DNA from 3 places in the Nitratireductor sp. PBL-C9 genome. Region 2 is predicted to be linked to each of the others. Evidence: riboswitches for the same ligand, from Rfam matches in the RefSeq annotation. Region 2 holds a riboswitch; each other region holds the start of a gene.
The links. A riboswitch is a leader RNA that binds a small molecule or an ion and turns the genes downstream of it on or off. The one in region 2 is predicted to bind cobalamin.
Positions count from the first base shown of each region.

Region 1: another riboswitch for cobalamin. It lies ahead of ACRTG1_RS00375 (HupE/UreJ family protein); the one in region 2 lies ahead of ACRTG1_RS03995 (LLM class flavin-dependent oxidoreductase).
Region 3: another riboswitch for cobalamin. It lies ahead of ACRTG1_RS09905 (ribonucleoside-diphosphate reductase subunit alpha); the one in region 2 lies ahead of ACRTG1_RS03995 (LLM class flavin-dependent oxidoreductase).

Region 1 is NZ_JBPAXW010000001.1:69,996-79,794, reverse strand. It holds gene cobG (precorrin-3B synthase) at 1-139, opposite strand, end outside; gene cobN (cobaltochelatase subunit CobN) at 136-3,474, opposite strand; gene cobW (cobalamin biosynthesis protein CobW) at 3,479-4,516, opposite strand; cobalamin riboswitch at 4,693-4,893, opposite strand; cobalamin riboswitch at 4,955-5,154, shown strand; gene ACRTG1_RS00375 (HupE/UreJ family protein) at 5,190-5,810, shown strand; gene cobU (bifunctional adenosylcobinamide kinase/adenosylcobinamide-phosphate guanylyltransferase) at 5,827-6,363, shown strand; gene cobO (cob(I)yrinic acid a,c-diamide adenosyltransferase) at 6,365-6,979, shown strand; gene cbiB (adenosylcobinamide-phosphate synthase CbiB) at 7,202-8,170, opposite strand; gene cobD (threonine-phosphate decarboxylase CobD) at 8,163-9,209, shown strand; gene ACRTG1_RS00350 (tyrosine phosphatase family protein) at 9,209-9,715, shown strand; gene nhaC (Na+/H+ antiporter NhaC) at 9,780-9,799, opposite strand, start outside.
Region 2 is NZ_JBPAXW010000002.1:8,419-18,217, reverse strand. It holds gene cydD (thiol reductant ABC exporter subunit CydD) at 1-1,482, opposite strand, end outside; gene ACRTG1_RS04020 (GbsR/MarR family transcriptional regulator) at 1,479-2,051, opposite strand; gene ACRTG1_RS04015 (O-antigen ligase family protein) at 2,237-3,604, opposite strand; gene ACRTG1_RS04010 (ABC transporter ATP-binding protein) at 3,741-4,553, opposite strand; gene ACRTG1_RS04005 (FecCD family ABC transporter permease) at 4,550-5,719, opposite strand; gene ACRTG1_RS04000 (ABC transporter substrate-binding protein) at 5,744-6,733, opposite strand; gene ACRTG1_RS03995 (LLM class flavin-dependent oxidoreductase) at 6,733-7,788, opposite strand; cobalamin riboswitch at 7,962-8,158, opposite strand; gene ACRTG1_RS03990 (ABC transporter permease) at 8,383-9,216, opposite strand; gene ACRTG1_RS03985 (ABC transporter ATP-binding protein) at 9,209-9,799, opposite strand, start outside.
Region 3 is NZ_JBPAXW010000003.1:506,727-516,525, reverse strand. It holds gene ACRTG1_RS09925 (amino acid ABC transporter permease) at 1-144, shown strand, start outside; gene ACRTG1_RS09920 (amino acid ABC transporter permease) at 149-814, shown strand; gene ACRTG1_RS09915 (amino acid ABC transporter ATP-binding protein) at 826-1,596, shown strand; partial or broken gene ACRTG1_RS09910 (PLP-dependent aminotransferase family protein) at 1,683-1,859, shown strand; cobalamin riboswitch at 1,950-2,162, shown strand; gene ACRTG1_RS09905 (ribonucleoside-diphosphate reductase subunit alpha) at 2,258-5,155, shown strand; gene ACRTG1_RS09900 (ribonucleotide-diphosphate reductase subunit beta) at 5,243-6,358, shown strand; gene ACRTG1_RS09895 (hypothetical protein) at 6,362-6,586, shown strand; gene ACRTG1_RS09890 (heavy metal translocating P-type ATPase) at 6,663-9,206, shown strand; gene ACRTG1_RS09885 (LacI family DNA-binding transcriptional regulator) at 9,337-9,799, shown strand, end outside.

The DNA.
Region 1 (9,799 bases), on a different contig from region 2:
GGCGGCGCGCGGCCCGCGCGATGCCCGCAAGTTTTTCAGGCGTCAGCGCGCCATGGGCCGGCGCAATCCGCGCGAGCAGCCCGTCGCCGGTCTTCATGGGGGCGGAGAGTGTGGGGCATGCGCCGCGCCGCATCGTCATGCCGTCGCCTCCGCGAGTAGTGCCGCCAGATCGTCATCGACAGAGTTGCGCTGCGGGTGCCAGAGGCCGCGCCTGCGCGCAGCGTGAAACCGTTCCGCCATCGCCCGGGCCGCCGCCGGGTTCTCTGCAAGCAGGAAATCGCGCACACGCTCATCGCCGAGATAGGCATCGAACACGGCATCGATCAGGCTGCCTGAAACCGCATCCGTAGTCTCGGCGAAGCCGATCAGCCGGTCGACCGTTTCCGTCAGTTCCGCCGCGCCGCGCGGGCCGTGGCGCAACTGCCCTTCGATGAAGCGCGGATTGACCGCACGGGCGCGCACGGTGCGGGCAATGGCCTGCGCCAGCGAGCGGGCGCGCGGGCGCTCCGGATCGGTTGTGTCGAGCACCACCAGATCGGCTTTGCCGCCCAGCGCTTCCACCGCCGCCGCGAACCCGCCGATAAAGGCCACATCCGCCGAGCCTTCGAGAATGTCCCGCCCGGCATCGTCGCCCGTATGGATGAGCATGTCGGCATCCGCCACCTGCCGCGCAAACGCGCCGTCTTCCCGCCGGCCTTCGCCCTCCGCGCCGCCGAAGGCAAACGCGCCGGCGTCCAGATAGGCCTGCCCGAGTTCGGCGCGTTCCTGCCAGTCTCCGCGCGCCAGCTTTTCTTCCGGTCCCGCGCCATAGGTGCCCGGCGCGGAACCGAAAATACGCGCCGGAGCCTTGCCGGCCACGCGCGCAGCAGCGGCAAGCGGGTTTTCGCTCTCGTCTTCGTCGCGCGCGGCCACGGCGGCAACCGCAGTGTCGAGCAACGCGATCTGGGTCGGGAACATGTCGCGAAACAGGCCTGAGATGCGCCACGTCACGTCAATACGCGGGCGACCAAGGCTGGCCGGCGGCAGCACTTCAATGCCCGTCACGCGCCCCGTCGCCTGATCCCATTGCGGCTGGCACCCCATCAGCGCCAGCCCCTGTGCGATCTCCTCGCCGCCAGTGCGCAGGCTGGCGCTGCCCCACAGGTCGATGACGAGCGAGCGCGGCCAGTCGCCATGCTCCTGCAGATAGCCGCGCACGGCCTCATCCGCCGCCATCCTGCCCAGTGCGGTTGCGGTCGGCGTCGGCAGGGTGCGCGGATCGGCGGTGAAGATGTTGCGGCCGGTCGGCAACACATCGGTACGCCCCCGCGCCGGCGCGCCGGAGGGGCCGGGCGCGATGTGTCGGGCATCGAGTGCGGCCAGAAGCGCGCGCTTTTCGCTCTCCGCGCAGGCGCTGCGTTCAGGCCCTTCATCCATGCCGCTGCCCCGGCCATAGATGTGCAGCCCGTCCTTGATGGCGAAATCTTTCAGATCACAGAGCCAGGCATCGATCTGCATCAGCGCCGCATCCGTGTCGCCCGTGTCCTCAACGCCGGCATCACGGGTCAGACCGGTGCGCTCGGCGGTTTCCACGATCAGCTGCGCCAGCCGGTCGCGGCGGCGGCGGTCCAGCCCGTCGGCCTGCGCATATTCGTCCACCAGCCGTTCCAGTTCCTGCTGGTCCTGCGAGAGCCCTGCGCCCGCCAGTGGCGGCGTCAGATGCCCAAGCGTCACAGCGCCGATCCGGCGCTTGGCCTGCGCCGCTTCACCCGGATTGCTGACGATGAAGGGATAGACCACCGGCAGCGCACCAGCCACGATCTCCGGAAAGCAGGTTTCCGTCAGCGCCACGGTCTTGCCCGGCAGCCATTCCAGCGTGCCATGCGCACCCACATGGATCAGCGCATGGGCATCGAGCCCCTCCCGCATCCAGTGGCCGAAGGCGACCAGCGCATGGCGCGGTGCAAGCGTCGGGTCATGATAGTCCACGCGTCGGTCTGCCGAGCGCCCGCGATCCGGCGCAAGCGCCACGGTGACATTGCCGAACCGCGCCGCGCGGAACGGAAAGACGCCATCTTCCGCATCGTCTTCCGCCGGTCCCCAGGTGGCGAACAGCGTTTCGCGCGCCTCTTCGGGCAGCGCATCAAAAGCGCACCGGTATTCATCCAGCGAAAGCGCTTCCGACGGCTCTTCAAGCTGCTGCATCAGCGCCCTTGGGGTCTCCGGAACACCAGAAACCGCATAACCCGCTTCATCAAGGTCATGCAGCATGGCGAGCACGCTCGATGGCACGTCGAGCCCCACCGCATAGCCGGTGCGGCCGGGCGCGCTTGGATAGTCCGGGATGAGAACGACAATGCGGCGCTCAGCCACCGGAGTGCCACCGAGCTTCAGAAAGGCGGCGATCCTCGCCGCAACCTGCCGGATGCGCGCGGGTTCGGGCCGGTTGCGCTGAACGCCAAAGAAAAGCCCTTCATCCAGCGCCGCCTCATCCTTGAAGGAAATCGCGCCGGCCATCAGCCGGCCATCGAGTTCCGGCAGCACCACATGCATGGCGAGGTCCGCAGGCGCGAGACCGCGCTGCCCTTCCTGCCACGCTTCGCGCCGCGTGGTGGCGGTGACCACCTGAAAAACCGGCACGCCAAAGCGGTCGAACAGCGTTTTTTCGCCGGGCTCCGCGCCGCTCGAAAAGGCCGTCGCGGTGATGAGCGCCTGCGGCTTCAACGCCTCCACGGCGTTGCGCACGAGATCGGCGGCAACCGGGTCACGCAGGCTGGAAACGAAAAGGGGAACCGCACACAGCCCCTGTTCCTCAAGCGCCTCCACCAGCGCGTCGATGGGCGCAACATCGCTTGCCAGCAGCATGGAGCGATAAAAGAGGATCGGCACGACAGGCCTGTCGGCATTCGCACTGGCCGGGAAGAAGGATGGCTCAACAATGCCATGACCCGGTGCATAGAAGCCGGCCTTGGCCACTGGTTCCGCCTCGGGCGCTTCGATGTCCCGCCCGGCGAGGCGCGCCAGCTGCATGGTCAGCGCGCGCATATTGTCCGGTCCGCCTTCGCGGAAGCAGGCGAGCAGCGCCGCGCGCGCTTCCGGCGAAACGGTGGAGCGCTCGGCAAGGCGCGGGTCGTCCTGATGGCATTCGCCGGGAAGCAGCGCCAGCGCGATGCCCTTTTGCCGGGCCAGTGCTGAAAGCCGGTCGCAGCCATAGCGCCACCACTCATAGCCGCCCAGCACCCGCACCAGAATGACGCGCGCATGCGCTGCCGTGTTGTCGATCCACAGATCGACCGACATGGGGTGTCTCAGGTCGCGCAGTGCGGCGAGGCGCAGCGCGGGCAGGGCCTCGCGCTGCGCCTGCCATGCAGAGGCGATCCCCGCCAGATCGCTGTCGGTGAACGACAGCGCCACCATGTCCGCCGGCGACTGCTGCAGATCGACAGGCTCGATCAGATCGTCGAGTGAGGCACTGGTGGTGGCGAGGATGTGCATCGGATCAGGCCGAGAGAAGGCTTTCGATACGCGCGCGGTCGATGCCCTTGAGGCCGATCACGACAAGCCGCGTCTCGGCGGCTTCGCCGGCCTTCCACGGGCGGTCGTAATGGTGCGACACGCGCGGACCGACTGCCTGCACCTGCAGGCGCATGGGCTTGCCCTTCACATGCGCAAAGCCCTTGAGGCGCAGAACCTCGCCGGTCTCCACCGCCGCATTGACACGTGCTTCCAGATCTTCGGGCCGCAGAACCGATGGCAGATCGACAACGAATGTATCGAAATCGTCGTGCTCGTGGTCATGCGCATCGTCGTGATGCGTCTTGCGGTTCTCGATGTCGTCCTCGACGGCAAGCCCGAGACCCAGCAGCAGGGCAGGGTCCACCTTGCCATGCGCGCTCGGCACGATCTGCACATTGCGCGACAGATGTCCCGCAATCCGCGCGCGGGCGCGCCCGGCGGCTTCGTCATCCAGAAGATCGTTCTTCGACAGAACGATCAGGTCAGCGCAGGCCACCTGGTCGTCGAACACTTCTTCGATCGGATCATCATGGTCGAGCGAATCGTCGGCTGCGCGCTGTGCATCCAGCGCGTCCATGTCCGCAGCAACCTGACCGTCGGCAAGTGCCGGCCCGTCCACCACGGCAATCACGCCATCGACCGTCACACGGTTCTTGATTGCCGGCCACTGAAAGGCCTGCACCAGCGGCTTTGGCAGCGCCAGACCGGACGTCTCGATCAGGATGTGATCGACCTTCGGCTCACGTGCGAGGATCTGGTCGAGCGCCGGCACGAAATCATCGGCAACCGTGCAGCAGATGCAGCCATTGGCGAGTTCGAGAACGTTTTCCTCGGGGCAATTGTCCAGCCTGCAGCTTTTCAGCACCTCGCCATCGATGCCGGCATCGCCGAACTCATTGACGATGATCGCCAGCCGCTTGCCATGCGCGCCTTCCAGAACATTGCGGATCAGCGTCGTCTTGCCGGCACCGAGAAAGCCGGTCACGACGGTGCAGGGAACCCGGTCGAAACTCGTGGTCATGGGATATCCTTCAGGTGATGGAGTGTGGAGAACGATAAGACGCGGGTGAGGGGCGCACGGGCCTTTTGCGGCCGCGTACTGGCAGAGACACCATGAATGGTCGGGAGAAGGCGCGCAGCGGCGCTGTCAGCAGTCACAATGCACACTCCTTGCCCGGGACACCCGCCAGGCGGTCAGGATTTCATTCGCAGACGGCAGGTTTCCTGGCTCACGGGTCGATGCGCTCTCCAGCCTTCCCAGGGCAAACCCCAGTGGCGTGTCAGGTGCGCTCTCCGCTTACAGTTGCGGGGACAGCTGCGGCATTGGGCAAGGCCCGCACCGCATTCCCTCTTAGCCCTCTCCATTGCGGGAGAAGGACCGTCTGCTGCGCATTTACGGCTCGCCCGCCACGTCTGTCAATGCGGGCAACAAAGCGTTTGCGGGGCGTGGCGATTCTTGTATGCTCCGCCCGCTGTCGGTTCCGCTGAAGCGGACCCAGAGGGAACGTGGTGCGGCGCAATCGCGCCAAGACCACGGCTGCCCCCGCAACTGTAAGCGGAGAGCGTTTTCCTGATCGCCACTGAGGCATGATGCCTTGGGAAGGCTGGAAAGCGCATCGACCCGTGAGCCAGGAAACCTGCCGACGGCCTGAAAGAAACACCGTAACCCTCGGGTGGAGGGGAAAGGACCGGACATGAACACGCGTTTCCTGCGCACTTTTTCCGCATTCGCATTTGCATCGCTCTTCGCAACCAGCGCCCACGCCCATCACGCCATGGACGGGCAGACGCCCACGACCCTTTACGAAGGGCTGGTCTCAGGGCTCGCCCATCCCGTGATCGGGCTTGATCATCTGGCCTTCATCCTCGCTGCCGGCCTGTTTGCCGCCGTCGCCGGCATGAGCCTTTTCGCGCCGCTTCTCTTTGTTGCCGGCTCGCTTGTCGGCGTCGGCCTGCATCTGATGCTGCTCGATCTTCCGGCAGCCGAAATCGTCATCGCGGCAAGCGTTCTTGCTGGCGGCTGGCTTCTGGCGCGCGGTCGGGCCGTAGAGAGCCACATGCTTGTCTTCGCCCTGTTCCTGGTGGTCGGCGTGTTCCATGGCTATGCCTTCGGCGAAGCCATTGTCGGCAGCGAGCAGACGCCGCTCATCGCCTATCTCGCAGGCCTTGCCGCAATACAGAGCGCCATCGCGCTTGGCGTCTATTTTCTCGTCCGCTCGCGCGGCTGGGCGGTTGAGGCCATGCAGCCCCGGCTTGCTGGCGCCGCCATTGTCGGTGTCGGCGTAACCTTCCTTGCCGGACAGCTTGTCGGCTGAGCCGGCGGATCTGACGATGCGTTCACTTCATTTCGTTCTGGGCGGCGCGCGCTCCGGCAAGAGCCGCCATGCCGAAACGCTGATCGAAGCCGCGCCCGCGCCCTGGCACTACATCGCCACGGCCCAGGCCTTCGATGACGAAATGCGCGAGCGCATCGCCATTCACCGCGCGCGGCGCAAAGGGGCATTGGCGGGGCCGGGGGAAGTAGAGGGGGCGTGGCAGACGCACGACGCCCCGCTCGACCTGCCGGGCATGCTTCAAACCCTGCCGGCCCGCGAAACGGTTCTGGTCGATTGCCTCACCCTGTGGCTCAGCAATCTCATTCTCAACGACCATGAGCTAAAACCTGCCGCCGAGCGACTGCTTGCAGCTCTTGCCGCAAGAGAGGGAACCACGGTTCTCGTTTCCAATGAAGTCGGCTTCGGCATCGTGCCGGAAACCCCGCTCGGACGCCGTTTCCGCGATGAGGCGGGGTTCCTGAACCAGAAAGTCGCCGCCGCTGCCGACAGCGTCACGCTGGTGGTTGCCGGCCTGCCCATGAAAGTGAAGTGACATGCGAGAGATCGACGCAAACGAAGCCGGGCGCCACAAGGCAAAAATGGCCAAACGCAAGGCCGTTCAGGATGCCGAGGTGCGCGACAAGACGGTCGAAAAGGGGCTTCTGATCGTCAATACGGGGCCGGGCAAGGGCAAGTCCACCGCCGCCTTCGGTCTTGCGCTGCGCATGCTCGGCCATGGCCGCCGCGTCGGTGTCGTGCAGTTCATCAAGGGCGCATGGCATTGCGGTGAGAAGGATGCCTTCGCCGCCTTTGGCGATCAGGTCTCCTGGCACACGATGGGCGAGGGCTTCACCTGGGAAACACAGGATCTCCAGCGCGACATCGCCGCCGCCGAGCGGGCGTGGGGAAAGGCCGAGGAACTGATGGCCGATCCGACCATCGGTCTTGTCGTTCTCGACGAGCTGAACATCGCACTGCGCTACGACTATCTCGATCTTGAACGCGTCGTGACCACGCTGACCAACCGGCGCGACGACCTTCATGTGGTCGTGACCGGCCGCAACGCCAAGCCAGCGCTCACCGAGGCCGCCGATCTCGTCACCGAAATGGGGCAGGTAAAACACCACTTCGCCGCCGGTGTGAAAGCGCAGAAGGGCATCGAGTTTTAGATCGCCCTGCTTTGAGGTGGTGCGTGGTTCGCCTTCGACAGGCTCAGGAGGCTCCCATCAGGGATGGTGGTGTCCTGAAAGCCTGTTCATCAACATGGAGAACGGAGTTGCAGCGCCTCCCCCTCCCTCATGGTGAGCCTGTCGAACCACGCACCACGCAGCTGCCAGAAGATCAGAGAGCGTGGCAATCGGCCCCCACGCCTCCGCCCCAATCCGCCAATCTCAGAAAGCCAGATGCCAGAGCCCGGCGGCAAGCGCCACAAGCCCGATCAACAGCCCGTCTGCAATCCGATAGAGCGTGAGCGCCCGGCGGATGTCGCCGGCATTGGCCTCGCGGCGGCCGCCATCGCCCATCACCGCGTCATCCACCACCTCGCCGCCATAGCGGCGCGGGCCGGCAAGGGCGAGGCCGAGCGCGCCCGCCATCGCCGCTTCCGGCCAGCCGGCATTGGGCGAGCGATGATGGCGCGCATCGCGGCGCACCGCGCGCCATGCCGCTCCGGCCGAGGCATCACGCATGAAGAACGCGGCGGCAATGAAGAGAAATGCTGTCAGGCGCGAAGCGGGCAGGTTGATCAGATCGTCGAAACGCGCCGCCGCCCAGCCGAAATGAAGGTGCCGCGCGGTCTTGTGGCCGATCATGGAATCGGCCGTATTCGCAGCCTTGTAGAGCGCGCCGCCCGCCAGTCCGCCAACCGCCAGCCAGAACACCGGCGCAACCACGCCGTCGGAGCAGTTTTCGGCAAGGCTCTCGATGGCCGCGCGCGAAACCCCGGCCTCGTCGAGGCTTTCGGGGTCCCGGCCAACGACCTGCGAAACCGCTTTTCGGCCTTCCGGAAGCCCGCCGGCGTCCAGCCCGTCCGCCACCGCTTTCACATGGCTTGCAAGGCTCCGCTGGGCGATCAGCGAACTGCCGGCGAGAGCGGCGACCAGCAGCCCGGCCCAGCCGGAAAGGGCCGTCTGGATCAACCAGCCGGCCAGACCTGCGAGCATCAGAATGCCGACCAGCGCAAGCGCGCCATTCAGGCGGCGCGCACCGGGCGAAAGGGTTTCGACATTGCATCGCGCGTCCGCCAGCGCGATAAGACGGCCAATCCAGGTGACGGGATGACCGATCAGGCGAAAGAGCTGCTGCGGATAACCGATGGCGAGCTCGACCAGCATGGATGAAAGGGCGATCAGAATGGACATCAGGCCTCGACTGGCTGACCGGGCGGCGGAGAAGGTGACCGATCACGGCGGCAGTCTCGTTCGGGCTTCGGCACAGTTTCCAGACGCGCCGACACCCTGGCTCGATCTGTCCACCGGCATCAACCCGCACCCCTATCCTTTTTCGCCCCTGCCTGCCAGCGCCGTCGAGCGCCTGCCCGAAGAAGCCGACATTGCCGCGCTGACCGCGCACGCGGCCCGGCATTACGGCGCGCCGTCTGCGGCAAACGTCATCGCCGCGCCCGGAACGCAGCTTCTTCTCCCGCTGGTCGCATCGCTTCTGGCACCCGGCCCGGCCCGCATTCTCGGCCCCACCTATGCCGAACACGCGCGCGCAGCCGCACTGGCCGGGCATGCGGTCGAAGAGGTGGAGAGCTTCGATGCGCTTCGTGGCGCGCGGCTCGCCGTGGTGGTCAATCCAAACAATCCCGACGGGCGGCTGATCGGTCGAAGCGACCTTCTCGATCTCGCCGCAAGCATGCGCGCTGATGGCGGCGTTCTGGTGGTCGATGAGGCTTTCATGGATGTCGGCCCGCAGGCCGAGAGCCTCGCCGGCGATCTGGAAGCCGGCAACATCCTCGTGCTGCGCTCGTTCGGAAAGTTCTTCGGTCTCGCAGGCCTGCGCCTGGGGTTCGCGCTCACCTCCACTGAACGCGCCCAAAAACTCTCAGGCTGGCTCGGTCCGTGGGCTGTTGCAGGGCCGGCGCTCCACGCCGGGCTCGAGGCGCTTGCAGACCATGGCTGGCAAAGCGCCATGCGCCAGAGGCTCGAAACAGAGCGCTTACGTCTCGACGCGCTCTTTCACGAAAAGGGTCTGACCATCGCCGGCGGAACGGATCTCTTCCGCTTCCTGCGCCATCCGCGCGCGGCGGATCTTTTCGATCATCTTGGCCGCAGCGGCATACTCGTTCGGCGCTTCGCCGGACGGCCGGATTGCCTGCGCATCGGCCTGCCGGGCGATGATGAGGCTTTCGAGCGCGTGCGCGCCGCACTTCAAAGCCGGGACGGGGGAGGGGCATAATGCTTTATGTCTGCCCCGGCACGCATCTACAGCGCATGCTCAAGGCCACCGGCGCACAGCACATGATTTCGCTCACCTCGAACGGCGAGCCCCCGGCTCTGGATGATGCCAGCGCCGTGCCGAACCGCCTGCATCTCGCCATGCACGACATCGCGGATCTGCGTCCCGGCCTCATCGCGCCGGAGCTCGATCATGTCGAACGCCTGCTCGATTTCGCACAGGACTGGGACTGGCGCTCGCCAATGGTCGTGCATTGCTATGCGGGCATCAGCCGCTCCACGGCCGCCGCCTATGTCATCGCCAACGCCTTCGCCCGCGAGATGGACGAATTCGCCCTTGCGCAGATGCTGCGCGAGCGCGCCCCGAGCGCCACGCCCAACCGGCGCATCGTCGCACTGGGCGACCGGCTCCTTGAGCGCGAAGGCCGGATGATCCGCGCGATCCACCAGATCGGCCGTGGCGCAGAAGCCTTTGCGGGCGAGCCGTTTCACTACCCCGCCCGCTGAATGTGAAACAGGCCCCGTAGATCACCGCGCGTCCATCCAAGGGGCCTGTCCGTGTCACAGCGGCTTATTCCGCCGGTGTCGTGC
Region 2 (9,799 bases):
CGGACCACGCGCAGCGGCAAGCCGCGACAGGCTGACCGCCTCAAGCGCATGGGAAACCTGCTTCGGTCCCACGCCTTCGCGGCCCAGTGCGACATTGCTGGAGATCGTGCCGGGGAAAATGTGCGGATCCTGCCCGATCCAGGCGATTGCCCTACGCAGATCTGCCGCACCGGCATCGTCCAGTGTGCGTCCATCGATGCGGATCGTCCCGCCATCTGGCGCAACCAGGCCCGCAATAAGGGCAAGGAGCGTCGACTTTCCCTCGCCGCTTGGAGCCATCAGCGCGACCCGTTCGCCGGGCTGGATATGGAGATCGAAACCGGAGAAGACCGGCGCGCCTTCGGCCGTGTGACTGAAGCGCAGATCCTCGACCGAAAGCGAGAGCGCACCCGGCTGCCCCTCCCGCAAAGATGTCGGCGTGGCGGATGCGCCCACCAGATGCCGGCCCGACTGCGCCAGTTTTTCCAGCGCCTCGAACGCGGCCTGCCCGGACGCCCGGTCATGCCAGACAGCGGAGAGATCGCGCAGCGGCTCGAAGAAGGACGGGGCCAGAAGCAGGATGAAGAGCCCTTCGGCCAGGGTCAGCTTGCCGCCCCATGCGCCGAAATTCAGTTCGCCCAGCAGGTGGAACCCCACATAGACGGCGACCATCGCCACACCGAGCGCGGCAAAGAGTTCCAGCACTGCAGACGACAGGAAGGCAATGCGCAGCACCGCCATGGTGCGGCGGCGCAGATCTTCGGCGCTGGCGCGCAGCCGGTTGGCGGTGCGGTCCACGGCGTCGAAACTGCGGATGGTGGTCAGGCCGCGCAGCCGGTCCATCAGGAACGCGTTCATGCTGCCCATTTCGGCAAGCTGTTCCTCGCTCGCCTGCTTGGCGCGCCAGCCGACCAGCGCCATGAAGATGGGAATAAGCGGAGCGGCAAGCAGAAGCACCAGCCCGGCCACCCAGGAGTAAACGAACACGCAGGCGAGAATGGCAAGCGGCACGATTGCCGCCTTCTGACGCGCCGGGCGAAAACGCGCCACATAGGGAACGATGGCTTCCGCCTGCTCCGCAAGCGTGCTGGCGGCCAGTCCCGACGAGGGCCGCGTCGTATCGAGCGGCGAGGTTTCGCAAAGCGCCGCCACCGCCTGAACGCGCAATGCGCTCAGCTGGCTGCGCGCCTGCCGGAAGGCCAGACGACTGCCAGCGCCATCGGCCACTGACCGGGCCACACCGAGAACAAGAATGCCAAGGGCGGGAAGCCACGCCGCCGATGCGCCCTCACCCGCCGCAATGCCGCCAACCGCCATGGCCAGAAGCGCCGCCTGCGGGAGCCACAGGAGAGAAGCCGTCACCTGCAGAAGAACCGCCGCGCGGCTGACACCCTTTTCTGCCTGCGCGGCGTCGCCTTGCCGTCCTGCCGGATGCGCGCGCGAAACCGCGCGACCGGCTGCGGGCGCGGAGCGCTCTTCAAGGGCCGCGTCAACACTCGTCATGACGTCTTCGATCCCTTGCGCTTGCGGCCGAGCGAAACAATCCGGTCCTTGGTGTCGATCAGTTTCGTCACTTTGGAGCCGAGGTTCAGCAATGTCGCAAGCTGCTCCGTCTCGAGATGTTTCACATCGTCATACCATTTCGTCAGTTGCTCAATGAGCGTCTGCATTTCCGCCAGCTTGGCCTGTGCATGACGCTCTTCCTCGCTGCCCGGCGACTGCATCAAAAGCTCGCGCAGCACCGAAAGCGTGGGGTCGACTTCGCGCTTCTTGCGCTCCTCGGCGAGGGTGCGCAGAATCTGCCAGACATCGTCCGGCGTCGTGAAGTAATCGCGCCGGTCTCCTGGAATATGTTTCAGAAGAACGAGATTCCAAGCCTGTAGCTCGCGCAGACTCATCGAGACATTCGAGCGCGAAATGGAAAGCGCTTCGACAATGTCATCCGCGCAGAGCGGCTTCGATGAAGCATAGAGCAGTGCATAGATCTGCCCGACCGTGCGGTTGATGCCCCAGCGGCTGCCCATTTCTCCAAAGTGCAGCACGAAGGACTGCAAAAGTGGCGGGAGGTTCATGATGAACACACCTGACATTGATTTCAGTAATTTCTGAAATTTGTGTAGAACCCTGCCGTTCCGAACGCAAGCCTGCCGCACACGGTGCGCCGTTATGCAGCAGGGGCTGCGCGCCCATTGCCGTCACGCTTTCATAGCGCGCCGACATGTCGGCTGGACGTCAGCTTTTGACCGGAAAGGAAAACTCAGCGCTCTATGCGCGTCGGCACCCTGAACCGCGCCACGAGACGCAGGCCTAGAACGGACATGACGAAGAGCATCCAGACCGGGTCTGTGCGGCGGAAGAAGAAGCTCTCCAGAAACGCGTTGAACAGGCTGAACGTCACGATCATCATGAAGAGATCGGCGAGAAAGATGTTCTCGCGATAGGGCGGGGTGCGCGCAAAGTCGCGCAACGGCACGAAGAGAAAGGTGATGATGGCGGTGCAGAGCGCCAGAAGCCCCATGCCAAGCGCCATGTCGACATAGCCATTGTGCCCGTGAACCGTGCCGCGAATGTCCCACGACCGATCAAATGGATGGTCGGAGGAAAACACGGTCTGCGTGAGCCAGAAGTTCTCGAAGCCGTAGCCGAACAATGGCTTCTTCGCGATCATGTCTCCGGCATAATCCCAGATGGGCGTGCGGCCGGTATAGGTGAGATCCGGCGCGAGCGTTGCCGCAAGATCCTTCACCGGCCCGATATAGACAATGCCGAGCGTGGCCACGGCAAGCGTTGCCACCGCCGCGATCACCAGAACCGGCACCAGCGAGCGCAGCCCGAAGAGACCGGGCAGCGCCACCAGCATACCGGCCAGCGGCACCGTGGCCGTGGTGGTCTTGGAGCCGGTGTGGAAGACGAAGATCATCGCCAGAACGGCAATCGCCCCGCCAGACCAGCGCCAGCCGCGCCGCCACAGATAGAGCCCGGCGAAGGAGAGGCCGGCCATGACCGGACCGGCAATGTTCTTGTGCGTGAAGACGCCGCGCCACAGGCCCGCATGCTGCGCTTCGACATCATAGGCCTGGTGAACCGCGACATCGCGCAGGGCGACGACCCCGAAATAGGAAAGCCCGAGGATCACGAAACCGGCGAAGACAAGCACGCGCGAAAATGCATCCGCATCGCGCGGCAGCGTCAGAATGGCCGCCACGGTCAGGATGCCGATGAGGGAGAACGCCACGGTGCGCATCGTGTCGGTGGGCACCGGCGTGTTGAGCGTGGCAATGGCGAGGAAGCCAAGCAGAAGAAGCCACCACGGGCTCAGGAGCGCCACCAGCACCCGCCGGTCAACGAGCATCAGCAGCGAGGCCAGCGCCACCGCGCCAAGCCCGCCAAAGCCAAGCTGATTGACGATGTCGCCGCCGCTGCCGCTCAGCTGCGGCCCGGATGGCTGGAACGGGCGGAAGGAAATCATCAGAATGGTGAGGAGCACCGCCGCAATGACCGTGGAGGGCTGCCCCGTCGCAACCATCCGCGTGATGAAGGAGGGCTTCTTCCGGCTGGCCTCCGCGCGGTGCGCGCCTGCACTGTAATCATCCGCCCCGTAGGGCCCTGAATATGTGCTGCTCATGGCCTACCCGCGCCCGCTGCCGCGCGACCCCTGGGAGGTCACGGCTGCCAATCGGGAAAGTTCGGGGTTGCTCGCCATACCGGGATCAGAACCTGTTGCGCTTGCCCCATAAAGCGCGACGCCGCTTAAGGCTGCGTTAATTATGATCCACGCCGTTTGCGCCTATGGGAGGCGCGGCGGATGGCATCACCCACACCGTGCCCGTTTCGGGATGCCGCCCTATTGTCGCGTCGATCCGGTAGACCCGCTTCAGAAGCGCCGGTGTGAGCACCGCGTCCGGCGTGCCCGCTGCAACCAGCCTGCCATGATCCAGAACGCACAGCCGGTCGCAGAACATGGCCGCCAGATTGAGATCGTGCAGCGCGGCAACCACAGTGGTGCCCAGCCCGCGCATGAAACGCAGGAGCTGGAGCTGGTGGTGAATGTCGAGATGGTTCGTCGGCTCATCAAGAACGAGAAGCCGTGGCTGCTGCACCAGCGCACGCGCGACGAGCACGCGCTGCCGCTCGCCGCCCGACAGCGTGCGGAACGCGCGCTCCTGCATCGCCGTCAGCCCCAAGAGTTCGAGCCCCGCCGCGATCAGCGCGTGATCATGCGCCGTGTCTGCCTCCAGAAGCCGCTTGTGTGCGGAGCGCCCCATGGCCACCACATCGCGCACGGTCAGCGGAAATTCCGCCGGCATGTCCTGCAGCACCGCGCCCACATTGCGCGCCACCCACTCGGTCGGCTGCCGCCAGGCATCCTCGCCATCGACGAAAACCGAGCCGGACGACGGCCGGTTGATGCGATAGATTGTGCGCAGAAGGCTCGATTTTCCGGCGCCGTTCGGCCCCAGAAGACCGACCATCTCGCCCTTGCCCACGCTGATCGACACATCATCGACCAGCACCCTGTCGCCCGCGCGAAACGTGACCGAGCGCAGGTCGAGCGTTCCCGGTTCCATGCTCATCGCGCACCGCCAAGCGCGCGCGCATCGCGCCGCAGCAGCCAGATGAAGAACGGCCCGCCCACCAGCGCGGTGACGATGCCCACCGGCAGCTCCAGCGGCGCGATGACCGTGCGCGCCACGAGGTCCGCGCCAATGGTGAAGCTCGCCCCCAGAAGCGCCACCGCCGGCAATGCGCGGCGATGATCCGCGCCGACAAGGAAACGCACGATGTGCGGCATGATGAGCCCGACAAAGCCGATCACACCGGACACCGCCACGGTGATGCCGGTGAGCGCTGCCGCCAGCACGAACATGCTCTGGCGAAAGCGCTGCACATTGAGGCCGAGCGCCACAGCGCTTTCGTCTCCGGCCATCAGCAGGTTCAGCCGGCGCGCCTGCACCAGCATCACGCCAAGCCCGAGCGCAAGGGCGGCAAGCGGTATGGGAATGAGCTTCCATTGCGCCGTACCGAAACCGCCCAGCGTCCAGAACAGGACGCGGGAAGCAAGCTGCGGGTCCGGCGATGTCAGCACGATCAGGCTCGTCAGCGCGCTCAGAATGGCGCTCATCGCCACGCCCGCGAGCACAAGCCGTGTCGGGGTCATCTGGCCGCCGGTGCGCGCCACCCAGAACACGACAAACAGCGTGACGAGCCCGCCCAGAAAGGCCGAAATATGCAGCGTGAACGCGCCAAATCCCAGAAGCCCCCAGCGCATCACCACCACAGCACCGGTGGCCGCACCGGACGAAACGCCCAGAATGCCCGGCCCCGCCAGTGGGTTGCGAACGATGGACTGGATCGTCATGCCCGTCACGCCAAGGCTCGCCCCGACAAGAGCCGCAAGGAAGACGCGCGGCATGCGCGTCTGAACGACGATGGTTTCGTAAGCCGTGCGCCAGTCCGGTTCGACAAGCCCGTCGCCGAACACGAGATTGGCGAGAATGGCGAGCGCCGTGCCGCCGGGGATATGCACCGAGCCAAGCATCAGCCCGGCAAGAGAAACGCCGAGAAGCAGCGCAACCATGAAGACGATGACCAGCGCATAGCCGGTAACGCCACGCCGCGACGCCCCACCCTCAAGACCATGCTGCACGGCCCCGCCCCGCGCGGGCGGCGCGGACTGGAGAATGGCGATCAGCGCTTCATGGCTGTTCGCCTTTTCCTCTCTGGAGGCCGGTGCATGCATCGTTAGAAACCGTATCTAAGCCGGCTACTTTTCGATCCGGTCGGGATGGAATGCCCGTGCGAGCTTTTCCACCGCATCGATGGAGCTCGGCCCCGGCTGTCCCCAGACGGAATCGATGGTGACGAATTTCTCGCCCGCAATGCCGGGCACATTCTCCACCGTCGGGTTGGCCTTCAGGATCTCGATGCGCGCCTGGCCCAGTTCGCCGGCCGGATCGCCAACCACCTGGCCACCGGCCGTGCCTGAATAATAGACAACGATGTATTCAGGCGCGCGTTCGGCGATCTGCTCCCAGGAGACCTGGCCATAGCGGTTTGCCACATCGCCAAAGATGTTCGCCCCGCCGGCCCGCTCAACCACATGCGAAAGCATGGTGTTTCCGAGCACGGCGCGCGGTGCGGATTCGCCGCCATTGAAGATGAACACCGGCATGGCCTCAACGCCATCGAGCTTTGCTTCCACCTCGGAAAGGCGCTCCTCGATGTCGGCGATCAAAGCCTCGCCGCGCTCGCGCACGCCGAAGATTGCCGACATGGAGCGGATTTCCGCATAAAGCTCGTCGAAACCGAACTTGCCGAGATTGCAGCCCTCGGTGTTGAGGCGGGTTTTCATGCCCAGATCGTGAAGCTGATCGCGCGTGTGGCGGCTTTCGCTGAACCCGTCCGGATAACCGGCATAGACGAAATCGGCCTCCGCCTCGATGAGCTGTTCGGTAGTGGCGACCAGCGGTGAAAGCACGGGAACCGTGTTGTACGCCGCCTCGTATTGGGGGCTGATTTTGAGGTTCGCCATATAGGAGGTCCCGGCCATGCGGTCTTCCAGACCGAGCGCCAGCATCATCTCCGTGGCGTTGTTGCTCAGCGTCACCGCCCGCGCCGGCGGCGCTTCATAGGTGGTGGTGTAGCCGCAATTCTCATCCGTATAGGGAAAGTCCGCCTCATCGGCAAAGGCGGGCGCAGACACCAGAACGAAACCTGCGACCGCAAGCCCGCGCAGACCGATTAATCGCGACATCAATTCACTCCTTCTATGGCCGGCATGCCGCCGGCGCTTTCAACTGGGGATGGGGGTTGTTCTGGCTGGCCGAGCGCTGGCATGACCTCCGCTGCAAACAGTTCCATGCCGGCGAGCGCCACATCGTTGGCGATCAGGCCGTTGGCGCTGAACAGGCAGCGAATGCTGTTCGCGCCGGTCTCCGCCGAGAGCGCGCGCAATTGTGCAAGGCAATCCTCGGGCGTTCCCGCGATGGTGAAATCCGCCAGCATGGCGGCGCGATCACGCAGCGCAGGCGGCTGCATTCCACGCTCCAGCGCCCGTGCCGCGCGCCGTGCATTGAGCTTTTCCAGAAGCGCATCGACCCGCTCCATGGCCTCCGCCCGGGTCGGCGCGATCATCACGTAACGCGACAGCGATGAAGCAACGAGCGGCGCGCGCGATCCACCATGGCGATCAAGTGCTGCATGAAACACGGGCAATTGCCGCGCTTCATTGGGTTCGAGGCTCAGGAGAAGCGGAAAACCGTTCCTGGCGGCGATGTCGACCGTCTCTTCCGAGACGCCGGCGACATAGATCGGCGGATGCGGCTTTTGCACCGGCGGCGGCCCGACGGAGACGTTGGAAAAACGCCACGGCCCGCCATCCGCCGAACAATGTGGTTTCGTCCAGGCGTCGATCATGATCCTCAGCGCTTCGGCAAACCGCCTTGATGCGTCATCGCGCGAAATCTCGAGCGCGGTGAATGTGCCGGGCTCGGTGCCGCGCCCGATCCCCACATCCACGCGCCCGCCGCTCTGAAAATCGAGCTGCGCGATCTGCTCGGCAAGCAGCAGCGGATGATAGAGCGGCAAAACGAGGATCGACGTGCCGAACCGCAGCCTCTCCGTCCGCGCCAGAACCTCCGCGCCAAGCAGAAGCGTGGACGGATAGGGCAGCGTTTCGCGACCGAAATGAAATTCGTTGAACCAGACGCCGCCGAAACCAAGCGCGTCCGCCCGTTCGACAAGACGCATCAGCGCCCGGTGGTCGCCAAGCGCGCCTTCACGGGCAAAGCCTGCCAGATCAACGCGCATGGCGCGACCCGCCCGAATGCGGCGCACCACATTGGAACAATCGGCTCAGTTCGGCCTGCGCCGAAGGAAATCGGGAAACGGATCGGAGACGTGACGTCCCGATAGACGGACTCATTGCCGGCAAAGCGCCTGCATGCATTCTGGGCCTCCTGCCGGCGCACCTCGTCCGGCGTTCATGGTCTATGCATGAGGCAGGTCTCCTGACTCGCGGCTCGAACGTTCGGTCCGCCTTCCCGGCTTTCGCCAGTGGCATTGGAAAGAACTTGCCGCTTACAGTTGCGAGGGCAGTCCCGGAATTGGTCTGTCTGGCAGACCGCACCGGGTTCCCTTTTCATCCGCGAAAGGCGGAACCGCATGCGGCGGCGACCCTATCCGCGAAGGAACCGCGACGCAACCGCGAATGGCGTTTGCGCGAAAGAACGGCTCCCACACAAAAAGACACCCGCCGGATAGGCGGGTGCAAGTTGGGAAACACAACAATGTTGTGGGGAGAAATTTCGAGGATCGGACCGAAAAGCGGAAACCGGTTTTCGGTCCGATCCTCTATCAAGTGTTTCGATCGTCCTTTGTGCATCCGAACGAACGCGCGGCGATCTAACGCCTCCAGCGCACGAAATAGCGCTCGAGCAGTGTCACGAAACCGAACACCGAGAGACCCATCAGGCTGAGCAGAAGGATCTGCGCGAAAACACGGCCAACGCGCAGCTGACTTGCCGCGACACGGACCAGCTCGCCCAGGCCCTCGCCGCCGCCCATATACTCGCCGACGACAACGCCGATCACGCTCCACACTGCCGCCAGCTTGAGACCGGCGAAGATGTAGGGCGTCGCATAGGGCATCTGCAGCTTGATGAGCGTCTGCCAGCGGTTCGCCTCAAGAGATTTGAACAGCATCGACATGTTGCTGTCGGTTGCCGCCAGGCCCGCCGCCGTGTTGATCGTCACGGGGAAGAACGAGATGAACGCGGCCATCATGATCTTCGACTCGATGCCGAAGCCGAACCACGCCACGAACAGCGGCGCGAAGGCCACCTTCGGCATCGTGTTGATCGCCACCACATAGGGCATGATAGCCTTGCGCCCCAGCGTGGTCGCGCCGATGATCATGCCGAGCGTGAGGCCGATGGCCGAAGCCAGCAGAAAGCCGAAGACAACCTCGACCAGCGTGATCCATGTGGCATGGGCCACATAACCGCCGGTGAACAGATTGTTGAGCGTGAAGATGAGGTCCTGCAGAACCTGATAGGGCCCCGGCAGAACCAGCTGCGAGATGCCGCTATAGGTGACGGCCATGTGCCACACCGTGACAACGGCCGCACCGAACAGCAGCACGAGCAGCCATTGCGGCGTGCGCTCGATCAGCGTCTTGCGTTCATTTTCGGCAAGCGCGATCAGCACCTCGGGATCGACAGTTTCCTTGTCAGTCATGGCTGGCCCCCTCTCCGCTTCCGAACAACAGGTCGTGAATTTCGCGGACATATTCGTTGAAGCGGTTGCCGGTAATCATGTCGGGCGTACGCGGACGCGGCAGATCAATGTCGATGCGCTTGACGATCCGGCCCGGTCGCGGTGACATCACGAAGACGGAATCCGCCAGGAAGATCGCTTCCTGGATAGAGTGCGTAACGATGATGGCCGTGGCCTCGCGCGAACGACAGATCCGCTCGAACTCCACATTCATCTGCTCGCGCGTAAATTCATCCAGCGCGCCGAACGGTTCGTCCAGGAGCAGGATTTCCGGCTGGGTCACCAGCATCCGGCAAATGGCCGCGCGCTGCGCCATGCCGCCGGAAAGCTCTGCCGGCACTGCATTGGCAAACTCGGCAAGTCCCGCCATCTCGAGAAGTTGCGTTGCGCGTTCGCGCGCAGCATTCGCGGCATTCCGCCCCTCGCGGATTTCGATGGGCAGCAGCACGTTTTCCATCACGCTGCGCCACGGCAGAAGCGTGGGCTGCTGGAACATGATGCCGATATGCTCATTCGGCCCGGTCAGAGCCTCGCCTCTGAGCGT
Region 3 (9,799 bases), on a different contig from region 2:
ACCTTCGAGGCGCGCAAGATCAATGTCGAAACCTTCCGTGTGGTCGAGACCTGGATCGTCGCTTCCTGTCTCTATGTCGCCACCTGCACGGTGCTGGCCGCGCTTATGCGCATGGTCGAGCGTCGTCTTGTGATTTCGAGGTGAGCCGATGAACGAGTTTCTCGCATTTCTCGATCAGGTCTGGCTTGCCCGTTTCGTGATCCTGCGCGGCCTTGGCCTGACCGTTTCAATCTCGCTTCTGGCCATCGCCCTGGGCTCCGTGCTGGGCGTTATGGTCGGGCTTGCGCTGACCTATGGAAACAGGCCGCTGCGTTTTGTCGTGCGCGCCTATACGGATTTCATTCGTGGCACGCCCGTGCTCGTTCTGGTGCTCGCCAGCTTCTACATCCTGTCCACGATCGGCATTGAGCTGAACGCGTTTCAGGCGGGTGTGTTTGCGCTGGCGGTCTTCTGCTCCTCGCATGTGGGTGAAATCGTGCGCGGCGCGCTGCAGGCCATTCCGCCCGGGCAGACAGAAGCGGCCAAGGCCATCGGCCTCACCTTCAGCCAGACCTTCACTTCGGTTCTGTGGCCGCAGGCGCTGCGCCAGATGCTGCCCACCTGGGTGAACACGGCTGCGGAGATGGTCAAGGCGTCCACGCTTCTGTCCGTCATCGGCGTGGCCGAGCTTCTGCTCCGCACGCAGGAGATCATCTCCCGCAATTTCATGAGCCTGGAGTTCTATTTCCTGGCCGGCCTTCTCTACTTCGCCATCAATTACGCCATCGAGCGCTTCGGCAAATATGTCGAGCGCAAGGTGTCTGTTCCATCCTGAGAGTACCCGACATGACGAAGAACCTTCTTGAAATTCAGGCCCTGCGCAAGCGCTACGGTTCGGTGGAGGTGCTCAAGGGCGTCGACTGCACCATGCAGCAGGGCGAGGTGATCTCGATCATCGGTTCGTCGGGCTCCGGCAAGACAACCATGCTGCGCTGCATAAACATGCTGGAGGATTTTCAGGGCGGCCGCATCCTCATCGATGGCGAACCCATCGGCTATGAAGAGCGCAACGGCGTGCGCGTTCGCAAGAGCGAGAAGGAAATCGCCCGCCAGCGCGCGCTGACGGGCATGGCCTTCCAGCAGTTCAACCTGTTCCCGCACATGACGGCTGCATCCAATGTCATGCTCGGCCTGATCAAGGTGAAGAAGATGGCGCGCGACGAGGCGCGCAGTGTCGCGGAAAAATGGCTCGAGCGCGTCGGTCTCGGCCAGCGCGCGGATCACTACCCCGGCCAGCTGTCCGGCGGTCAGCAGCAGCGCGTGGCCATCGCCCGCGCCATCGCCATGAACCCGCGCCTCATGCTCTTTGATGAGGTAACGTCTGCGCTTGATCCCGAACTGGTGGGCGAAGTGCTTCAGGTGATCAAGGATCTGGCTGCCGATGGCATGAGCATGCTTCTGGTCACCCACGAAATGCGCTTCGCTTTCGAGGTTTCCTCCCGCGTCATCTTCATGAACCAGGGGGTAATCGGCGAGGAGGGGGATCCGAAGGTGATGTTCCTGAAGCCGCAGACCGAACGCCTTGCCGAATTCCTCAAGACGTCGAGCTTCGCCTGAGATCTTGACCAACTGCCGCCGGCGCGCCTGAGCGCCCGGCGGAAAATCTGGCGCCTGCCACGCACAGAATGATGGCGGCAGTGACCGACGGGCTGGATGCGGCCACGCTTGCCCGCCATGCGCTTGAGAGGGACGTGGTGCTCGCGCCAGGAAACGCCTTCAGCCTGTCAGGCTCCGCCTGCGGGTTCCTGCGTTTCAACGTTGCTCAATGCGACGATGAACGGATTTTTTCCGTTCTGGAGGAGATCACACGCGCGCCGTAGAGCCATGCCCAAAGCGGCGTTGCGAATAATCCAGCAGTTTGTTTCTGCTTTCCCCGGAAACAATATATTGACTTCATATATCCAGAAGATACCAACTGTAGGGGTTATGGTTCTTTCGATTCCCCGCGGGATCGGAAGTGAAAAGGGAAGCCGGTGCGCCTCTGGGCAAGGCCGGCGCTGCCCCCGCAACTGTAAGCAGCGAGCCGCTTTCACTCTGTGTCACTGATGCCCCAGCGCATCGGGAAGGCCGGAAAGCGGTGATGACCTGCGAGCCAGGAGACCTGCCATGACGAAATAAACGTCCACGGGCGGGGTGTCCCGGTGGTGCGTGTGTCGCCACGGCAATGCCGTCGCGCCGCATGTCTCCGCGCCCCCGTCCAACCGCCACGGGGGTCTACATGCCGGCGACTGAAGCACAACACACCACTGAAGCACAAAACACCAACGGCACCGCCACGGTTCCGCATTCCACTGCCAACACCGAAACCGCATCGTCTGAACCGGGGTATCGCGTCATCCGCCGTAGTGGCGGCGTCACACCGTTCGATCCGGCAAAGATCGCGGTGGCGCTGACCAAGGCGTTTCTGGCGGTTGAGGGTTCCACCGCCGCTGGCTCGCGCCGTGTCCATGAAATTGTCGAGGAGCTTGCCGTACAGGTCGTGTCCGCGCTCACGCGCCGGGCCGATGCCGACCGTCTGTTCCACATCGAGGAAATTCAGGATCAGGTGGAACTCGCCCTCATGCGCGGCGAGCATCATCGGGTTGCCCGCGCCTATGTGCTCTATCGCGAGGAGCGCGCCCGCGAACGCGCCGCCGGGACGGCCAGTGTGGAAGCCCCGCAATCCGCCCTGCAGATGACGGCGGATGACGGAACGCTGGTTCCGCTGGACGAGGCGCGGCTTGCCGCAATCGTCGAGGAAGCCTGTGCCGGCCTCAAGACCGTTTCCGCCGAACCGATCCTCACGGAAACCCGCCGCAATCTCTATGACGGCATCCGTCAGGACGAGCTGTCGCTTGCGCCCATCCTTGCCGCCCGCACGCTGGTGGAGCAGGAGCCTGACTATGCGTTCGTCTCCGCGCGTCTTCTGCTCGACAAATTGCGGCGCGAGGCTTTGACCTTTGTGGCCGGCAGGTCCGAGCAGGCGACGCAGGCCGAAATGGCGGAGCGCTATGCAAGCTATTTCCCTGACTTTATCGCGAGCGGCATTGCCAGCGAGCTCATCGACCCCGAGCTTGCCCGTTTCGATCTGGCGCGCCTTGGCGCGGCGCTCAGGCCCGAGCGTGATCTGAACTTCCAGTTCCTTGGCCTCCAGACGCTCTACGACCGCTATTTCCTTCATGCCGGGGGCATTCGGTTCGAGTTGCCGCAGGCGTTCTTCATGCGTGTCGCCATGGGGCTTGCCGTGCGTGAGATCGATCGCGAGGCGCGCGCCATCGAATTCTACGACCTTCTGTCGTCCTTCGACTTCATGGCCTCCACGCCCACCCTGTTCAATTCCGGCACGCTGCGCCCGCAGCTTTCTTCCTGCTTCCTCACCACGGTGGCTGACGATCTCGACGGCATCTTCAAGGCGGTGAAGGACAATGCGCTGCTTGCCAAATATTCCGGCGGTCTCGGCAATGACTGGACGCCGGTGCGCGGTCTCGGCGCGCATATCAAGGGCACCAATGGCGAGAGCCAGGGCGTCGTGCCGTTCCTCAAGGTCGCCAATGACACGGCCATCGCCGTCAACCAGGGCGGCAAGCGCAAGGGGGCGGTCTGCGCCTATCTGGAGAGCTGGCACATCGACATCGAGGAGTTCCTCGACCTGCGCAAGAACACGGGCGACGACCGTCGCCGCACGCACGACATGAACACGGCCAACTGGGTGCCGGACCTGTTCATGGAACGCGTCGAGGCGGACGGTTCGTGGACGCTGTTTTCGCCTGACGAGACGCCCGACCTGCACGACCTTTATGGCAAGGCGTTTCGCGCTGCCTACGAGGCCTATGAGGCAAAGGCGGAAGCCGGTGAGCTGCGTGTCTTCAAGACCGTGCGCGCGGTCGATCTGTGGCGGCGCATGCTCACCATGCTGTTCGAGACCGGGCATCCCTGGGTCACCTTCAAGGACCCGTGCAACATCCGCTCGCCGCAGGGCCATGTGGGTGTCGTTCATTCGTCCAATCTGTGCACGGAAATCACGCTCAATACGTCCAGGGACGAGGTGGCCGTCTGCAATCTGGGTTCGGTGAACCTCGTCAATCACATTGCCGATGGCGCGCTCGATCTGGCGCGGCTGGCGCGCACTGTCGGCACCGCCATGCGCATGCTCGACAATGTCATCGACATCAATTTCTACACCATTCCCGAGGCTCGCCATTCCAATCTGCGCCATCGCCCGGTCGGTCTCGGCCTGATGGGCTTTCAGGATGCCCTGCAAAAGCTGCGCATTCCCTATCAGAGTGAACAGGCCGTGGCCTTTGCCGATATGAGCATGGAGGCAATCGGCTATCATGCGATTGCGGCTTCGGTGGAACTTGCCGCCGAGCGTGGGCGCTATGCCAGCTTTGACGGTTCGCTCTGGTCGAAGGGCGTTCTGCCGATCGATTCCATCCGGCTTCTGGAAGAGGCGCGACCGGGTGTTGAGATGGACAGTGCGGCAACGCTTGACTGGGAGAGCCTGCGCAAGCGGGTGAAGAAAACCGGCATGCGCAATTCCAACTGCATGGCCATCGCGCCCACCGCCACCATCTCAAACATCTGCGGCGTGTCCCAGTCCATCGAGCCCGCCTACCAGAACCTGTTCGTCAAATCGAACATGTCGGGCGATTTCACCGTGGTGAACGCGGCGCTGATCCACGATCTGAAAGAGCGCGGCCTGTGGGATGAGGTCATGATGTCGGATCTCAAATATTTCGATGGGTCCGTCGGTCAGATCGACCGCGTGCCGGATGATCTGAAGGCGCTTTACGCGACCGCTTTCGAGATCGCACCCGCCTGGCTGATCGAAGCCGCCTCGCGCCGCCAGAAATGGATCGATCAGGCCCAGTCGCTCAATCTCTACATCGCCAATCCGAGCGGAAAGAAGCTGGATGAACTCTACCGGCTGGCATGGCGTAAGGGCCTGAAGACGACCTATTACCTGCGCTCGCGCTCGGCCACCCATGTGGAGAAATCCACGCTCAAGGGAACCGACGGCAAGCTCAACGCCGTCTCCGCCACGAGCGTTCCTGCTGCGCCCATCGCCATCGATCCGAACGCCGCATGGGGCAGGGCCTGCGCCATCGACGATCCCGAGTGCGAAGCCTGCCAGTAGCCCGGCCTTCGTGCCCACCTTCATCCTGAGCCTGTCGAAGGACGAAGGTGGGTACGTAGCGCCCAAACCCAATCGGAAGACAAAAAAATGCTGAACTGGAACGAACAATCGCAGCCCGCCACTGCCGCGAACCCTGCCGCTGACGAGGCCGACGCCACGGGCCTCGGCGAGATCGAGCGCGGGGCGGCCCGCGTCTCGGTGGATGACAAGCGCATGATCAACGCGCGCGCCGACGTCAACCAGCTCCTGCCGCTCAAATATCGCTGGGCCTGGGAGAAATATCTCGCCGGCTGCAACAATCACTGGATGCCCACCGAGGTCTCCATGCAGGCCGACATTGCGCTCTGGAAATCGCGCGATGGCCTGACCGAAGACGAGCGGCGCATGATCAAGCGCAATCTCGGCTTCTTCGCCGCCTCCGAATCCCTTGTCGCCAACAACATCGTTCTGGCGATCTACCGGCACCTCACCAATCCCGAATGCCGGCAATATCTGCTGCGTCAGGCCTTCGAGGAGGCGATCCACACGCACACTTTCCAGTACATCGTGGAAAGCCTGTCGCTGGACGAGGGCGAGCTGTTCAACATGTATCGCGAAGTGCCCTCCATCACCGACAAGGCGGCGTGGGCGCTCGACTTCACGCAGCATCTGGACGATCCCGAATTCAGGACCGGCACGCCGGAGGCCGATCAGGCGTTCCTGCGTGACCTCGTGGCCTTCTATGTCATCTTCGAGGGCATGTGGTTCTACACCGGCTTCGCACAGATCCTGTCGCTTGGCCGCCGCAACAAGATGGTCGGCATCGCCGAGCAGTATCAATACATCCTGCGCGATGAATCGATCCATCTGAACTTCGGCATCGACGTCATCAACCAGATCCGCATCGAGAACCCGCATCTTTGGACGCCCGCCTTTCAGGACGAGGTGCGGGGCATGATCGCGCATGCCGCCGAGCTGGAAGCATCCTACGGGCGGGATACGATGCCGCGCGGCTTTCTCGGTCTCAACGCGGCGCTGTGCGAACAGTACATGCACTTCATCGCAAACCGCCGCTGCGCCCAGCTCGGTCTGGCTCCGGTCTTCGCCGAAACCGAAAACCCGTTCCCGTGGATGAGCGAGGCGATGGACCTGAAGAAGGAGAAGAACTTCTTCGAGACCCGCGTCATCGAATATCAGAACGGCGGCGCGCTGAGCTGGGACTGATTGATGGCGTATGACGCAACCAGAATGAAGCTGTTGCGCGCGGGTTCGATCCCCGCGCAGCAGCGCGCTTTCATGGAGTGGCTTTTGAGCCTCCCGCCCCATGCCGATATCGAATATGCGGCGCGCCGCCAGCTTGCCGAGATCGACCGGCGGCTGCCGAACCACCCGGAAGTGCAGTATCTGCGCCTGCTTCTGAGCGCCTTTTCCGGCTCCGACACGATGCAGTGATTTTCTCGCTTGACCTTCCATTGACTGGAAGGTTTAGAAGCGCAATCCTGAACAATAGTCATTCAGGGTGAAAGCGATGAATACCCTTCCTGCCGGCACGTCTTCGGCCAATGTAAAACGCTTCCGCATCGAGGGGCTGAGCTGCGCTTCCTGCGTCAAACGCGCGGAGAAGGCGATTGCCGCCGTCGATGGCGTTGAAAGCGCCTCGGTCAATCTGGCGACCGAGACGGCCGATGTGGCGGTGCAGCCCGGCGTTGATTTTTCCAGCATCGTCAGTGCGGTGGAACGTGCCGGCTATGGCGTGCCGGAGAGCCATCTCGATATCGGCATCGAGGGCATGACCTGCGCATCCTGCGTGCGGCGTGTGGAGCAGGCGATTGCCGCCGTGCCCGGCGTTTCAAAGGTCGCGGTGAACCTCGCCACCGAAAGCGCATCCGTCGAACTTCTGAACGATGAAGCGCGCCGCGGCGTTGAAGAGGCGATCCGCAAGTCCGGTTACACGCCGGTTGCCCGTTCCGATGGCGCTGCCGCCCGTGATGCGCATGAGGAGGCCAAGGCCGCCGAGTTTCGCTCGCTCAAGCGCGATTTCACGCTGGCTGCAATCTTCACCCTTCCGATCTTCATTCTCGAGATGGGCAGCCATTTCATACCGGGCATGCATGCCTGGCTGATGGGGATCGCCGACCGCAAGACGCTTTACCTCCTCTATTTCGTGCTGGCGACCATCGTGCAGTTCGGGCCGGGCCTGCGCTTTTATCGCAAGGGCTTCCCCGCGCTGATGCGCTTTGCGCCGGACATGAACTCGCTTGTCATGCTCGGTTCCACCGCCGCCTGGGCCTATTCGGTCGTGGCCACTTTCGCGCCCGGCGTTCTCCCGTCCGGCACGGTCAACGTCTATTTCGAGGCCTCCGCCGTCATCGTCACGCTCATCCTGCTCGGCCGGCTTCTGGAGGCGCGCGCCAAGGGCCGCACCGGCGAGGCCATCAAGCGGCTGATGGGCCTGCGCGCCAAGAGCGCGCGTGTTCTCCGCGATGATGCCTTTGTCGAGCTGCCGCTTGAGGACGTGGTTGTGGGCGACCGGCTTCAGGTGCGCCCCGGCGACAAGGTGCCGGTCGACGGTCTGGTCGAAAGCGGTTCTTCCTATGTCGATGAAGCCATGATCTCCGGCGAGCCGGTGCCTGTCTCCAAGGCCGAAGGCGACGAGGTGATCGGCGGAACGATCAACAAGACCGGCAGCTTCGTCTACCGCGCCACCAAGGTCGGCTCCGACACGGTGCTGGCGCAGATCATCCGCATGGTCGAAAACGCGCAAGGGGCCAAGCTGCCCATTCAGGCGGTGGTCGACCGGGTCACGGCCTGGTTTGTGCCGGCCGTGATGCTTGCCGCCGCACTCACCTTTGTTGTGTGGATGGTGTTCGGTCCCGATCCCGCATTCGCCTTCGCGCTGGTCAATGCGGTCGCGGTGCTCATCATCGCCTGCCCGTGCGCCATGGGGCTCGCCACGCCCACCTCCATCATGGTCGGCACCGGCCGCGCTGCACAGCTTGGCGTTCTGTTCCGCAATGGCGAGGCGCTGCAGAGCCTGCGCAACACAAGTGTCGTCGCCTTCGACAAGACCGGCACGCTGACGCTCGGTCGCCCCGCACTCACCGATTTCGTGATGCAGAATGGGTTCGAGCGCGCCGATATCCTTTCGCTCGTAGCATCGGCGGAAGCCATGTCCGAACACCCGGTGGCAGAAGCCATTGTCGAGGCCGCACGCGCCGAAGGGCTCACCCTCAAGCCGGTCGCCGCGTTCGATGCGGTTCCGGGCTTCGGCATCGCAGCCACCGTTGACGGCCGCAAACTCCACATCGGTGCGGACCGCTACATGCGCCAGCAGGGTGTCGAGATCGGCAGCGCATCCACCGATGCCGACAGGCTCGCAACCGACGCCAAGACGCCGCTTTATGCGGCGGTCGATGGCCGGCTTGCCGCCGTGGTCGCCGTTGCCGATCCGGTGAAGGAATCGACGCCGCGTGCCATCGCTGCACTGCATGCGCTGGGGCTCGAAGTGGCCATGATCACCGGCGACAACCGCCACACCGCCGAAGCCATTGCCGCAAAGCTGGGCATCGACCGGGTCGAGGCGGAGGTTCTTCCCGAGGGCAAGGTCGAGGCGCTCAAGCGCCTGCGCAGTCTGGCAGGTCCGGTCTCCTTCGTCGGTGACGGCATCAACGATGCTCCTGCACTGGCAGAAGCCGATGTCGGCATCGCCATCGGCACCGGAACGGATGTCGCCATCGAAAGCGCCGACGTGGTTCTCATGGCGGGCGATGTGACCGGTGTTGCCAATGCAATCGGCCTCTCGCAGGCGACCATGACCAACATCAGGCAGAACCTGTTCTGGGCCTTCGCCTACAATGTGAGTCTCATTCCGGTTGCTGCCGGCGTCCTCTATCCGGCCACGGGCACGCTCCTGTCGCCCATGCTCGCTGCCGGTGCGATGGCGCTCTCCAGTGTCTTCGTGCTGGGCAATGCCCTGCGCCTCAAGCGCTTTCAGGCGCCGCTTCCTGCCCGGTCCGCCGGGCAGGAGGGAGCGCAGGTCGGCGAGGCGAGGGCGGTCACGGCGTCCGCCTGATCGCCATAGCGGTCATGATACTGATATGTCCTGACCGCTATTTCTGGGGATTTTCAAAATCCGATTCGACATGATGGTTCTTGCCGGGCATAATGCTTAAACGCTTAACCTTCATTTGAATCGGGCTTTGATGGCTTCTCGCGCCAATCTATCCGATATTGCCAAAGCTCTTGGCGTATCGGTTGCGACCGTTTCAAACGCGATGTCCGGAAAGGGCCGCGTGTCGAAGGAGCTCGGCCGGGCGATCCGCGAAAAGGCAAAAGAGCTGGGCTATGTGCCCAGCCTCGCAGGCCGGGCGCTGAGCACCGGGCGCAGCCATGTGCTCGGCCTCGTTCTGGCCGATATCGGTCACCCGCTCTTTCCCCAGTTCGCGCAGGCCATCGAGCATGCCGCCTCCGAGGCCGGCTATGGCGTTCTCATCGGCGACAGTCGCGGCGATATCGAAGCCCAGTCCCGCGCCATCAACCGGCTGATCGAGCGCGGCGCGGATGGCATCGTCGTCGTCCCGCGCCACGGCACCTGCATTGCCGATATTGGCCGTCCCGTTGCGGTCATCGATTCCCCTTCCACGCCGGGCAACACGGTCGCCGCAG